2 regions of the Vreelandella subglaciescola genome follow, and region 2 is predicted to be linked to the other one. Evidence: riboswitches for the same ligand, from Rfam matches in the RefSeq annotation. Region 2 holds a riboswitch; the other holds the start of a gene.
What was found. Region 2 has a riboswitch for thiamine pyrophosphate ahead of B5495_RS05390 (sodium:solute symporter family transporter). Riboswitches for the same ligand answer to the same signal wherever they lie in the genome.
Positions count from the first base shown of each region.

Region 1: it holds a riboswitch for thiamine pyrophosphate, as region 2 does, so the genes downstream of both, thiC (phosphomethylpyrimidine synthase ThiC) here and B5495_RS05390 (sodium:solute symporter family transporter) in region 2, are expected to answer to the same signal.

Region 1 is NZ_LT670847.1:2,228,323-2,235,629, reverse strand. Features, by position in the region: gene B5495_RS10445 (methyl-accepting chemotaxis protein) at 1-879, shown strand, start outside; gene thiC (phosphomethylpyrimidine synthase ThiC) at 938-2,842, opposite strand; TPP riboswitch at 2,910-3,082, opposite strand; gene B5495_RS10435 (META domain-containing protein) at 3,272-3,745, shown strand; gene B5495_RS10430 (glucose 1-dehydrogenase) at 3,826-4,599, shown strand; gene B5495_RS10425 (substrate-binding periplasmic protein) at 4,694-5,431, shown strand; gene B5495_RS10420 (putative bifunctional diguanylate cyclase/phosphodiesterase) at 5,428-7,307, shown strand, end outside.
Region 2 is NZ_LT670847.1:1,159,111-1,166,417, forward strand. Features, by position in the region: gene B5495_RS05370 (glutathione peroxidase) at 1-416, opposite strand, end outside; gene B5495_RS05375 (LysE family translocator) at 505-1,122, opposite strand; gene B5495_RS05380 (tellurite resistance/C4-dicarboxylate transporter family protein) at 1,207-2,283, opposite strand; gene B5495_RS05385 (catalase) at 2,495-3,955, opposite strand; TPP riboswitch at 4,097-4,206, shown strand; gene B5495_RS05390 (sodium:solute symporter family transporter) at 4,299-5,750, shown strand; gene B5495_RS05395 (LLM class flavin-dependent oxidoreductase) at 5,951-7,246, opposite strand; gene B5495_RS05400 (3-oxoacyl-ACP reductase) at 7,246-7,307, opposite strand, start outside.

The DNA of each region.
Region 1 (7,307 bases), 1.1 Mb from region 2:
ATTGGCCAGCTGCTCATGGCGCTCAACCACATGCAGGACTCGCTGTTAAACACCGTTACCACGGTGCGCACCAGCGGCGGCGAAGTCTATGCCAGCGCCAGCGACATTGCCCGGGGCAATCAGGAGCTTTCGGCGCGCACCGAGCGCCAGTCGGCGTCCCTGACCCAGACCGCGTCAAGCATCGAGGAAATGACCTCGACCATGGAACGCAGCAGCGACAACGCCTCCCAGGCCCACCGCGTGGCCGAAGAAGCCGCCGGCAAAGCCGAACAGGGCAGCCAGGTGGTCCACAGCGTAGTCGAGCGGATGCAGGAAATTCGTCAAAGTTCTCAGCAAATCACCGATATCATCGCGCTGATTGATTCCATCGCCTTTCAAACCAATATCCTCGCGCTCAATGCCTCGGTTGAAGCGGCGCGCGCCGGCGAGCAGGGGCGCGGGTTTGCCGTTGTCGCCAATGAAGTCCGCCAGCTCGCTACCCGCAGCGCGACGGCCGCGACCGATATCCGCAAGCTGATTGATACCTCGGTCGGGCAGGTGGAAGCCGGCGCCCGGCAGGCCGACCTGGCCGGCGAGACCATGACCGAGATCATCGCCTCGGTCAGGCACGTCACCACGCTGATGGACGAAATCGACGTGGCCACCCGGGAGCAGCGTAGCGGCATTCAGGAAATCAACACCGCCGTCAACGATATGGAGCAAACCACCCAGCAAAACGCGGCCATGGTGCAGCAGGCAAGCGCGGCGGCGCTGCAACTGCAGGACGAAGCCGACCGCCTCAACCAGGTCGTGGCACGCTTTACCCTGCCCCGCGAGGCCGGCGAGTCTTTGCCAGCGTCACACGCAACTCAGCCCGCGCCTGCGCTGCCGGCGTTCTAGCATAAAAAAAGCGCCGTCGGATATTCGGCGGCGCTGATCAACGCTAACGCGTCACGCGCTAGACTTCCTGATACAGCTCGGCGCCCTCTTCACGAAACTTCTTCGCCTGTTCTTCCATGCCTGCCATTACCGCCTCTTGATCGCCGGTCAGGCCGTTGGCCGCGGCGTACTCACGCACTTCATGGCTGATTTTCATCGAGCAGAACTTTGGCCCGCACATGGAGCAGAAGTGCGCCACCTTGGCCGAGTCCTTGGGCAGGGTTTCATCGTGAAATTCGCGCGCGGTATCCGGATCAAAGCCCAGGTTGAACTGGTCTTCCCAGCGGAACTCGAAGCGCGCCTTGGACAGCGCGTTATCACGACGCTGGGCGGCCGGATGGCCCTTGGCCAGGTCGGCGGCGTGGGCGGCGATCTTGTAGGTGATAATGCCGGTTTTGACGTCGTCCTTGTTGGGCAGCCCGAGGTGCTCCTTGGGCGTCACGTAGCACAGCATCGCGCAGCCGTACCAGCCGATCATCGCCGCCCCAATCCCCGAGGTAATGTGGTCGTAGCCCGGGGCAATGTCGGTAGTCAGCGGCCCCAGCGTGTAGAACGGCGCTTCGTCACACTCTTCAAGCTGCTTATCCATATTCTCCTTGATCAGGTGCATGGGCACGTGGCCGGGGCCTTCGATCATCACCTGAACGTCGTGCTGCCAGGCGATGCGCGTCAGTTCGCCCAGGGTTTCAAGCTCGGCAAACTGGGCTTCGTCGTTGGCGTCGGCGATCGACCCCGGGCGCAGGCCGTCGCCCAGCGAGAAGGCCACGTCGTAGCGCTTGCAGATCTCGCAGATATCCTCGAAGTGGGTATAGAGGAAGCTTTCCTGATGGTGGAACAGGCACCACTTGGCCATGATTGAGCCGCCGCGCGAGACAATCCCGGTGACACGTTTGGCCGTCAGCGGCACGTAGCGCAAGCGCACACCGGCGTGGATGGTGAAGTAGTCAACGCCCTGCTCGGCCTGCTCGATCAGCGTATCGCGGAACACCTCCCAGCTCAGGTCTTCGGCAACGCCTTTGACCTTCTCAAGCGCCTGATAAATCGGCACCGTACCGATGGGCACCGGCGCATTACGAATGATCCACTCGCGGGTTTCGTGGATGTTCTGCCCGGTGGACAAGTCCATCACGGTGTCGGAACCCCAGCGGATCCCCCAGGTCATTTTGTCGACTTCTTCCTCGATGGACGAGGTCACCGCCGAGTTGCCCAGATTGCCGTTGATCTTGACCAGAAAATTACGCCCGATAATCATCGGCTCGGTTTCCGGGTGGTTGATGTTGCACGGGATGATCGCTCGCCCGGCGGCGACTTCGTCGCGCACGAACTCGGGCGTGATGTCCTCGGCCATGTTGGCGCCGAAGCTTTCGCCCGGATGCTGATGGCCCAGAATGCGCTCGACCTCTTCGCTGCCCGCGTATTCGGCGGAAAGCGCCTGACGACGCTGGTTTTCGCGGATGGCGATAAACTCCATCTCGGGCGTGATGATGCCCTGGCGCGCGTAATGCAGCTGGGTGACGTTCTTGCCCTCTCGGGCGCGGCGCGGGGTGCGGCTCAGGTCAAAGCGCAGCTGCGCCAGCATCGGGTCGCTCGCCCGGCGGCGGCCGAAATCGGAGGTGGGGCCGTCGAGAAACTCGGTGTCGGCGCGCTCATCGATCCAGGCTCGGCGCAGTTCAACAAGCCCCTGGCGCAGATCGTTGGTGGCGTCCGGGTCGGAGTAAGGGCCCGATGTGTCATAGACCAGCAGCGGCGGGTTTTCCTCGTTGATCCCCGAGGTGGTGGTCGGCGACAGCGAAATCTCGCGGAACGGCACGCGAATATCCGGGCGCGAACCCTCAACGTAGACTTTGCGCGAGCCGGGCAGCGGCTCAATCGCGGCGGCGTCCACCTGGGCCGTTTCGGCCAGAAAATGCGACGTTTTAGACATACAGAAAGCTCCCATGGTAATGGCCAGGGAGGCGAGGGGAGACTGGGCGGAAAAACAGCGAACCAGAAGTGCACCAGTGCTTGATCCCTACGCCGGTACCCTTCCTCGAACCGCGCGAAACGCGATGAAGAAATTAGCCGGATCAGGTTCAACGGGACCAGCGCTTGGGATGCGGCCGTGGCAACACGGCGGGCATCTGCGCTATCTCAGCCGGAATCACCGGCACCCCGTCAAGCGAGAGCCGCTACTCTAAGCCAGAGCCAGCAGCGCTGGCAACTTTCTGTGACAAAAAAGTAAACAGCGGACAAGCAGGCAAAATAACTTTTCTGGCTATTCTTATCGCCATATTTTGAACTTGGGCCGCAAAAAAGCTCTAATAAAGGGCAACTTACTTAATCTAATCGACCCTATACGACAATAAGGATCACCATGACATCAATGATCAAACCGCTGGGCTACACCCTGGGCCTTGGGCTTGCCCTTACCTTGGCCGGCTGCGCCGCTTCCACCGGCAATTCATCACCCGCCGACGATACCGCCACGCCGGATGTCACGCTTGCCAACACCTACTGGAAGCTCACAACGCTTGAACAGGGCACCGTGGCCGCCACACAGGACAACGAGCGCGAAGCGCATTTTGTCCTGCATGAAGAGGAACACCGCGTGGCCGGTGCCACCGGCTGCAACCAGCTGATGGGAAGCTACACCATGAACGGCGAGCAGATCGCTTTTAAACAAGTCGCCACCACCATGATGGCCTGCCCGGACAGCCAAGGGTCGGAGCGCGCGTTTCTCAATGCCCTCAATCAGGCCAGCGGCTGGGACATCGACGGCGAGACGCTGACGCTAAGCGGTGAGAACAACGCGCCGCTTGCCCACTTTGAGGCCGTGCACCTGTACTAGTCGCCATTCGCCACTAGACGCCATCCGCCGTTTTACGGCTCTTTCCACCCCTATTATCTACTCGCCCCAGGGAGCCGCCCATGAGCGCTGCTAATCTGCTGAATTTGAACCACAAGGTTGCCATCGTCACCGGCGGCGGCAACGGTATCGGCCGCGCCAGCAGTTTGATGCTGGCCGACCACGGCGCCAGCGTCGTGATTGCCGACCTGAAGATGGAAAACGCCCGCCGCGTGGCCGATGAAATTGAAGCCCGGGGCGGCCACGCGCTGGCGGTTACCTGCAACGTCACCGACGATGACGACCGGCGCGCGCTGATCGACAAGACCCTCGAGGCCTTTGGCGGCCTCCATATTCTGGTCAATAACGCCGGCGGCGGCGGCGCGGGCAAAGAAAGCCCCGACGATATCGACGTTGAGCGCTTTGCCAGCGTGTTTGAGCTCAACGTGTTCAGCATCTGGCGGCTGTGCCAACTGTGCGCGCCACACATGCGCGCCGCGGGCGACGGCTCCATCGTCAACATGTCCTCCATGAGCTCGGTCAACAAGAGTCCGGCGATCAGCGCCTACGCCTCGTCCAAAGCGGCGATCAACCACATGACGGCGAATCTCGCCCACGACTACGGCCCCGAGATCCGCGTCAACGCGGTGGGCCCCGGCGCGGTGCGCACCGATGCGCTGGCTTCGGTTCTCACGCCGGATATCGAAAAGGCCATGCTCACGCATACCCCGCTTGAGCGGCTGGGCGAACCCGACGATATCGCCGGTGCGGTGCTCTACTTTGCCGCGCCCATTTCCCGCTGGGTCAGCGGGCAGGTGCTGTTCGTCAACGGCGGTGGCGTGCAAACGCTGGACTAAGACCTTGGCCAAGGATCAGCAGCGCAGAGAACGTGCGTGACAGGGGCAGGATGCGCTATAGTCGCAGTGCGTGTTTGCACCGCAGGAGACAAGGATGCGCCGTTGGCTTATCGCCGCCCTGCTCGCACTAACCGCGTCGCAGACGTTTGGCAGCAATACGACCCAGATCACCTTTTGTCATGATAACGAAGACCGGCCGCCACGTTTTTATGTGCGCGACGGTGAGTGGCAAGGCCGTGATATTGACGTGCTTGACCGCTTGTTTGCCGATAGCCCCTGGCGCTATCGGCTCGACGCCATCCCTTGGCGGCGCTGCCTGCAAAGTACCCAGTCAGGCAAGCAACATCAGGCCGTGTTAAGCGCAACTTACAGCGTCGCCCGAGCCAAACATTATTACTTCAGTAACAGCTACTATTCCCACACTCCGGCGTACCTCTATATGGCCAGCGCCGACAAGAAAGCCCCTGAAATCACGCGCCCCACAGACCTCTATCGTTATCGCGTGTGCGGCGTCGCCGGCTTCAACTACGTCGGGTTTAACCTTTCCGGCAAAGGCATAGACCGGGGCGCCAAAGATCTCTCACAGCTGATTGACAAACTGATTGCCGGACGCTGCGATATCGCCCTCTCCCGTTCCGAGATTATTCAGGGGCTTCGGGAACACGGTCGGATTCCCTCGCCGGCGGCGCTGGAACTGCGCGCGATTCCTCACGCCAGCCTTGAGCGCTACTACATCATGGTGTCGCGCAATATGCCCAATGCCAAACAGCTGCTGCGCTTTATCAACCACGGTATTGAACGGCTGGCCACGCCGCCACGGGACGCTTCATGAAGCGCGCTGAACATCGGCGGGAGACCCGCTCGCTTACCGCGCGCTTCACCTTTTTGGTGGTTATGCTCACGGTCGTCAGCGGCCTGGTGTTTGGCGGCCTGCTGGGCTTTGGCAACATGCGCGACGAAGTCCACGAACAGTATCAGATCGCCAATCAGCGTCTTGATTTCATTCAGGAGCCGGCCCGCTTCGCGCTGTATCACCTTGATACGGAAACGGTTCGTGCCCTGCTGCAAAGCTTTCAGCAGGATCCGGCCTACCGCCGTATTGACCTGATCAGCGATCAGGGACAAAAATTCGGCCACGTCAGGCACGAGCCGGCCGAACCGGCGTTTCTGACGCCGTTGATCAGGCGCGCCTTTTTTAGCGCCCTGCCGGCCAAGCGCGACGAGCGCCTGTTTTACACCTCGCCGTTTAACACCCGGAAAGGGGTCTACGTCGGCCGCCTGCAGGCCGACTTTGATCTCGATCACATGATCAACAAGGCCACCGCGGCGCTATTCAATACCTTCTGGCTAACCTGCATTCAGGCGCTGGTGCTGGGCATTCTCGTCGCCGCAGTGTTTTACGCCTCGGTGGGGCGCCCATTGCAAGCCATTACCCAGACCATTCGCCGGCACGCGCGGCGCGGGCAGCCGTTCGCCACCCTTGATCTCGACGTCTCCGGGTTCGAGCTCCAGCAGCTCGTGCGTCACTACAACGAGCACGCCAGCCGTGGCGAGCGCTATTTGAACGAGCTGACCGAGGCCAACCGCGTGCTGGACGAGCAAACCCGGCTCGATCCGCTGACCCAGGACTACAACCGCCGCGAACTGGTTCAGCGCCTCGCCACGGCATTGGCCGGGCTGGAATCGAGTAGCGGCCAGCTGGCGTTGGTCATCTGGGATATCGACGGCTTTTCCCGCGTCAACGACCGCTACGGCCAGGACATTGGCGATGCCGCCTTGAAAGAAGTCTCCGCCCGCCTGCGCCATGCGTTCAATGACGGCGCGCCGCTGTATCGCCTGCAGGCCGACATCTTCGCCATGTGTTTTCGCAGCCGCGATATGGAGAACCTGGCAGCGCGGCTGTCGGGTACGCTGCGCGTCGAAACCACGCTTGAGGCCGAAAAAAGCTGCTCGTCCATCGAGCTGACGCTATCCGCCGGCATGGCGCTGGCACCTGAGCATGCCGCCACGCCGGAATCCCTGCTGCATGCTGCCCACATCGGCCTTGCCAATGCCAAGCACGCCGGGCAACAGTGCCTGCGCACCTATTCCCCCGAGGCCGGCGATCGGCAAAAACGCAAGGTTGCGGCGCTGCTGTTGCTGAAAGAACGCCTTGCCGACGGCAATTTTGCTCTCGCCTACCAGCCCAAGGTGTGCTTGAAGGATGGCTCGCTCAAAGGCTGCGAAGCGTTGTTCCGCCTGAACCGGGGCGAGCTCTCCGCCCCTTACGAGTTGCTGCAGGAAGCCGAAGCGACCGGGCTTATCATCCCCCTTGGGTTGGAAATCATCTGCCGGGCGCTGACCGACTTTGCCCCGCTGCTGCCCGCCCTTGACGATGATTTCCGGCTGGGCATCAATATCTCGCCGCAGCAGCTTGTCGAGCCCGACTTCAGCCAGCGGCTGGAACAACTGTTGCAGCACCATCACTTTCCCGCCGGCAGGTTGGACCTGGAAATCACCGAAGCCACCCAGCTCATCAATAATCACGCCTTCAAGGACAATCACCGCCGGCTACGCGATCTCGGCATCAGTTTCTCGCTGGACGATTTTGGCACCGGCTACGCCTCTATCGAATACCTGCTGTTTATCGGCTTTGACTTTCTCAAGATCGACCGCCAGTTCGTCAAGGACCTGCCGGAAGACGCCAACAGCCTGCGGGTTTGCCGCGC
Region 2 (7,307 bases):
CGGATTACTCGGCCATCGCGGCCCACCAGAAACTTGGTGAAGTTCCACTTGATCATTTGGGTGCCAAGCACGCCGGGCGCATCGCGCTTAAGGCCGGCAAACAGCGGATGCGTCGCGGCGCCGTTGACCTTGACCTTCTCCATCAGCGGAAACGTCACGCCGTGGTCACGCTCACCAAAGGTGCAAAACGACTCGGCATTTTCCGGCGCCTGCCGGCCAAACTGATTGCACGGAAATCCCAGCACGGTAAAACCGCGCTCGCGGTAGCGTTGGTAACACACTTCCAGCGTTTCCAGCTGAGGCGTAAAGCCACAGCGGCTGGCCACGTTCACCACCAGCAGCACCTGCCCCTGCAAAGCACGCAGGTTAAACGGCTGCCCCTGATGCGTATGGCACTCCTGTTGGTAAAAATTCATAGCACACCTGCCGGTTCTCTAGGCCTTTACGACTTATGCTCTTACGATTGATGCCCCTACACTATAGGCCTTGGCGTCGCTCGGCGCGTCAGGCCACAAGCCCCCACGCCACGCGCAGCGCAAGCCCGATCAACATCACCCCGGTGATACGATTGATCCAGTGCGAGCGCGCCCGCAGCCATTCAAGCACTCGGGACTGCGACAGCGCCACGGCCACCAGCACATACCAGCTGGCATCAATCACCATGGCCGTAACTACAATGATAGCGCGTGCGGCAACGCTCATCTCGGGGTTCACGAACTGGCTGAGCAGCGCCACAAAAAACAGGATCAGCTTGGGATTGGCCAGCGCCACCAGCACGCCTTCGCGCGCGGCCTGGCGGCGTGTGGTCACGGCCGCTTCTGGCGTCAGCGCGGCGGCCTTGCCGGCACGCAGCGCCTTGACTCCGAGCCACGCCAAATACACTGCCCCGCCGATGGATACGATCTCGAACAGCAGCGGAAACCGCGCCATCAGCGCGCCCAGCCCCAACACCGTCAACAGCGCATAAAACCCCACGCCCAGCGCATGAAAAAGCCCGGCGGTCACCCCTGGCAGCCGCCCGCCGCCCAGCGTATGGCGCAGCACCAGCGCAAGACTCGGCCCGGGCGACATCGCCCCAACGGTACAAATCGCGGCTAGCGACAGCCACAACGAAAACGGCATCTTGGCTCCTTGTTAACGGCGTAGCTTAAAACGTCATAACGTAAAGCGTCGTATTTGAACGTATCGCATTTTAAAACATCGTGCTTAATCCGTTCTGGCACGTTCAGTGCGTGAGGCCAGCATGCCCCAAAGCCATTTGCACAGCCCGTAAAACGTTACCGTCCAGGCGGTCAGGGCCACGTATAAAAACACCGTGGCCAGCGTATCCAGAAACGGCATGGCCAGCGCGCGCTGCATGTTATGGGTGCTGGCCGCGTACATGCCCAGTGGAAACACCGCGCCCCAGTAAAGCGGATCGTAGCGCAGCGGAAAGCGCTGATACACATAGCGCCACACCGCGAGAATCAGCAGCATGGGAATCCACCAGGTGCCGGTGGCCCAGTAAAACACGGTAAAGCCCTTGAGAAACGGACGCAGCGAGAGCAGAAACGGCGCGTCCGGCGCGTTGATGATCAGCTGCGCGCCGGCCAGCGTCGAAATCGCCATCGCGCCCATATTGATCCAGTACGGCGGCGCCAGATCGCCCGGCGAAAAATGGAAAAAGCTGTAGCGATAAAAAATCAGCGACATCATCCAGATATACAGCATGCCGCCCCACAGCCACATCGACAGCGCGAGGAAGTTCACTTCCAGCCGGTAAAGCGGCGGCATGTGGGCGGCCACCAGAGCGCCCAACAGCGCAATCGACTGGGTCGCCACCACGGCCAGCAGCCAGCCACCGCTGATGCTTTTTTCAAACGCCGGCTTATGCGTTTTAATCGTGAAGGCGGTAAAAATGGTGTAGGTCAGCGCCAGCCACAGCACCAGTGCAACGCCCCACAGCGTTAGCGCGAGCCGGTACCAGCCCATCAGCAGTAAGCACTGGCTGCCCAAGACGCAGGACGCCGCCACCAGGGTAAAAAAGCCCGATGCGCTCTGATGGCTGGTCAGGTCACTCACCACTCGCCGCGGGAAGCGCCAGAGACGCAGCGCATAAAGCACCCACAGCAGCGGATACGCCACCAGATTGAGCGCAAACAAAACGCCGGCAATCACCGGCCGGTCCATAAAGTGCGCCGCCAGCGATACGATACCGGTGGCCATCACCATGCCGAAATACGCTGGCGACAGCTCTTCCAGCGCCCGACAAAAGCGCCGGTCTTCTCCTTGGCTGCTTTCCACCTTGGCCCTCTTGTGCTGATTGTTTGCGCTAACGAATGCATTAATTGCCTATCAGTATGCGCCGCCGCTTGAGTATTAACCAAATCGTGCTGGCAAAACGGTTAAAAGAACGCTACTGACAAAAAAGCCCGCCAGCGCGGGGCTGACGGGCTTGGCTTAGTTATATAAAACCAGGGTCTTTTCCGACTAGCGCGATGGCATTAGCGCAGCGCTAGGCGTTTTTCGCCCGCACGCCCTGAGCGATTTTCTCGCCGATATCGGCGTCAATATTGCGCCAGTAATCGAGGGCGCGCTCCAGCACCGGTTCGGTGACGCCGCCCGACAAATGCCCGACAACGTTACTCACCAGTCGGTCCCGAGCGGGCTGATCCATCACCTCGTTAACCAGCGCGTTGGCCTGGCCGAAGTCGTCGTCATCGCGGCGCAGCGTATAGGCCGCGCGCACCATATCGCCGCTGGATTCCCAAGTGGAATCCGTCGGATAGCGCTCGCCATCGGCCTGGGGGCCGCCCTTGGAGTTGGGCGCATACACCGGATCGGACACATTGTGCATCCGCATCGCGCCGTCTTTGCTGTAGCTGTTAACCGGCGACTTGGGCGCGTTGACCGGAATCTGTTTGTAGTTCACCCCCAGCCGGTGGCGGTGCGCATCGGCGTAGGCAAACACCCGCCCCAGCAGCATCTTGTCCGGGCTGATGCCGATGCCGGGCACCAGATTGTTGGGCTCGAACGCTGCCTGTTCAATCTGGGCGTGGTTATCCGTAGGGTTGGTATCAAGGGTTAGCTTGCCGACCTTGATCAGCGGATAGTCGTCATGGGGCCACACCTTGGTCAGATCGAACGGGTTGAACCGGTACGTCTCGGCATCGGCAAACGGCATGACCTGCATGTGCAGCGTCCAGCTGGGGCAGTCGCCGCGCGCAATCGAAGTGTACAGATCGCGCATGTGGTGGTCGCCGTCTTCCCCGGCCAGCCGGTCGGCCTCTTCCTGAGTCAGGCACTCGACGCCCTGATCGGTCTTGAAGTGGTATTTGACCCAGAACTTCTCGCCGTCGGCATTCACCCACATATAGGTATGGCTGGAATAGCCGTTCATGTGGCGCCAGGTCTTGGGAATCCCACGATCGCCCATCAGCCAGGTGACCTGGTGGGCGGATTCCGGCGACAGCGACCAGAAATCCCACTGCATGTCGTTATCGCGCAGGTTGTTGTCGGCGCGACGCTTTTGCGAGCGGATGAAGTGCTGGAACTTCATCGGATCGCGGATGAAGAACACCGGCGTGTTGTTCCCCACCATGTCGTAATTGCCCTCGCTGGTGTAGAACTTGATCGAAAAGCCGCGCGGATCGCGCCAGGTGTCGGGGCTACCGCGCTCGCCGGCCACGGTGGAAAAGCGCATCACCACGTCGGTTTTCGTTCCCGGCTGAAACACCGCCGCTTTGGTGTAGCGGCTGACATCCTCATTCACTTCAAAGTGGCCAAACGCGCCGCTGCCCTTGGCATGGGGCTGGCGCTCGGGGATACGCTCGCGGTTGAAGGTCGCCATCTGCTCGATCAGGTAGTGGTCGTGCAGCGCGATGGGGCCGTTGGGGCCGACCGTCAGCGAATGCTCATCGCTGGCAACGGGAATGCCGGCATCGGTGGTAGTGGGCTTGCGTTTATCGTCGGACACGGTAGCGCCTCCTGATTGGCTTTATAACGACTTGGCAGTACAAACACAGAGTCCTAGCGTAGCCGTTTCAGGCTAAAAAATGCGCTATCCGTTCGATAGTCGACGTTAGTTTGACATGCCCGCCCCGCCTGCCTAGGCTTGGTGTTCTCCTGGGGGTGCCTTAACGGGCTGAGAATCCGCCGCTTTCGCGACGGTAACCCTTCGAACCTGATCCGGGTCATTCCGGCGAAGGGAAGGAACGTACACGCCAGACTCTCCTCTTCCTTGTCGCGCCTCGCTGCGACGTTCGCCCGAACGATCATCGACGATCCCCGGCTGTCACAAGGAAAGAGGACGTATCACCATGCAGCTTGACCCCACCTGGACGGCACTTTGGCTGGTGCTTTACGCCGTCGTGTTTGCCGTACCCGGCCTGCTTTATGCCCGCCGCCACCGCGACGATCTGGACGACTACATTTCCGCGCGCAACAGCCAGAACACCCGCGCCACCGTGCTGACCCTGCTGGCTACCACGCTTGGCACCTGGATACTCTTTGGCCCCGCGCAGGCCGCGACCTGGGGCGGCGTTGGCGCCATTCTGGGCTATGCGCTGGGCTCCTGCGTGCCGCCCTTGATCATGATTCCGCTGGGGCGGCGCATGCGCGAGCTGATCCCCGAAGGCCACGGGCTGACCGAATTCGTGTTCCACCGCTACGGGCGTCCCATGTACGCCTTTACGCTGTCGATCATGCTGTTTTATCTGTTTATTTCACTGGCCGCGGGGCTTACTGCGGTAGCCTTTATGGTCACGCTGCTGTCGCCCATTCCACTGTGGCTGACAGCAAGCGTGGTCATGCTCGCCACCGTGATTTATACCTTCTACGGTGGCCTGCGCGCCTCGATCTTCACCGATAAGGTGCAGATGATCGTGATTCTGCCGCTGCTGGCATTGCTGCTGTTTTTCGGCTGGCAGGCCGCCGGCGGCGCAGGCCCCACGCTTGAAGGGCTTGCCCGGAACGCGCCGGCGCTGCTGGATATTACCGATGCCGGCGGCATACGCGGGGGACTGACGTTCTTTATCGCCGTGGTGCTGACGGGGCTGTTTTATCAGGGCACATGGCAGCGTATTTACGCGGCCAAAAACGTCAGCGTGCTGCGTAAAAGCTTCTGGATCAGCAGTCTGTTCAACCTGCCGGTGGTCATCCTGATGGGGCTGTTCGGGCTGGCGTTTGTCGGGCTGGGGCTTGACGGCGACGGCTCGGTGGCGCTGTTCAGCGTGTTGCTGGCCAAGGTGCCGCTGTGGTTTGCGCTGGCGCTGATTCCGCTGGGGCTGGCATTGGTGATGAGCAGCGCCGACTCCACCATCAACGCCACCTCGAGCATTATTGCAGTCGATATGCACCGCCTGCTGCCCAACGCCAACGAAGCCACGCTGATGCGCCTGGCCCGCTGGCTGATCGTTGTCGCTGCGGTGCCGATCACCTGGGTTGCCTCGCAGGGATTCAGCGTGCTGTACCTGTTCCTGCTCGCTGACCTGCTGTGCTCAGCGGCAGCGTTTCCGGTGTTCTTCGGGCTGTTTAACCGCCGCTACGACGGGCGCAACGCGGTGATCAGCACCGCCTGCGGGCTGGTCGCGGGGCTTATCATGTTCCCCGCACCCAGCGCCGGCACCGATACCCTGCTGGAAAGCTTTTTGCTCGCCGCCCTCGTCCCGGTCGCCGTCTCCACCGTGCTGATGCGGATAATGCCCGCCCGCGAGCATTACGATTTCGCAAGCCTGGCCACGCTGGTGCGTCGCTTTGGGCGGCAGTCGTGATGTTTTGACATGACACAGCAGGTCGCGCGGCGTAGCCGCCCTCCTACAATGCATTGATATTAAGAGATTTTCGTAGGAGGCCGGTTCACCGGGCGACGCAGGCCAAAGGCCTGCCGGGGTTCGGTGGGGATGCGGTCGCGCAGCACTTGTGCCCGGGGTATGGGTAAAGCTGCCCTCCTACAACAACATATCGATATTACTCACGCGCCCGGCCGTTCCAACCCTAAATGCCCGCGCAGGGTTCGCTCTGCGTAGTCGTGCCGGAACAGGCCGCGTTTTTGCAGCACCGGCACCACCTGCTCGGCAAAGTCCTCGATGCTCGAAGGCAGCGACGGCGGCATCAGGTTGAAGCCGTCGGCGCCGCCCTGCTCCACCCAGCGCTGCATTTCATCGGCAATGCTCTCCGGCGTGCCGACCATGGTGCAGTGCCCACCGCCCGCGGCCAGCCGTCCCAGCAGCTGGCGCAGCGTGGGCCGTTCGCACTCGATGATGCGCAGAATGGTCGCGTAGCGCCCTTTGGGGCCGGTAAAGTCTTCCAGCGGCGGAAGCTCGGGCACCGGCGCGTCGAGCTCCCAATCGCTGCAATCCTGACCGATAAACTGGCTTAGCTGGTTGAGCGAATCCTGCGTGGGCAGCAGCTCGTCGAGCTCGCGCTGGCGGGCTTTGGCTTCTTCCTCGGTGGCGCCGACATAGGTCACCAACCCCGGCATAATCGGTACCGGCGGGCGCCCCGCGGCGGCCACCCGCGCCTGAATATCGCGGTAGTAGTCCTGCGCCGATTCCAGATCATAAGCCACGGCGTAGATCGCTTCGGCGTGACGGGCGGCAAGGTCGCGGCCCTGATCGGAGGCGCCGGCCTGAAACAGCACCGGCCTTCCCTGAGGCGGGCGCGGAACGTTAAGCGGGCCGTCCACCAGAAAATGCTCCCCGTGGTGATTGATCGGGCGCACCCTGTCCGGGTCGGCAAACATGCCGTTGCGGTCAAAGCGCAGCGCGTCGTCGGCCCAGCTGTCCCACAGCGCCAGCACCGTGTTGGCAAACTCTTCGGCGCGGGCGTAGCGCTCAGCGTGGGGCGGCATCGCCGTGTAGTTGTGGTTACGCGCCTCGGCGTCAAACATCGAGGTCACCAGATTCCAACCCATGCGCCCGGCGGAAATATGATCCAGCGAGGCCAGCATCCGCGCGGCGTGAAACGGCGTATAGAAGGTGCTCGACACCGTTGAAATCAGGCCGATACGTTCGGTGGCCCGAGCCATGGCGGCAAGCGCAGTGAGCGGTTCCAGATACCACAGCGGCCCACCGGCAACGTTGCCCGCGGCGTGGCCGTCGGCAAAGAACACGGCGTCAAACTTGCCGCGCTCGGCGGTACGCGCCAGCGCCTCGTAATAGCCGATATCGCCCATCCGCTCGGCGGCGGAATCGGGGTGGCGCCAGGCGGCGCGGTGGTGGCCGCAGCCCATGATAAACAGGTTCAAGTGCATAGAGGGCGTAGCCATCAGTCTTTCACCAGCCCGCCGTCGACCACCAGATTCTGGCCGGTGACCGCACGACTCCAGG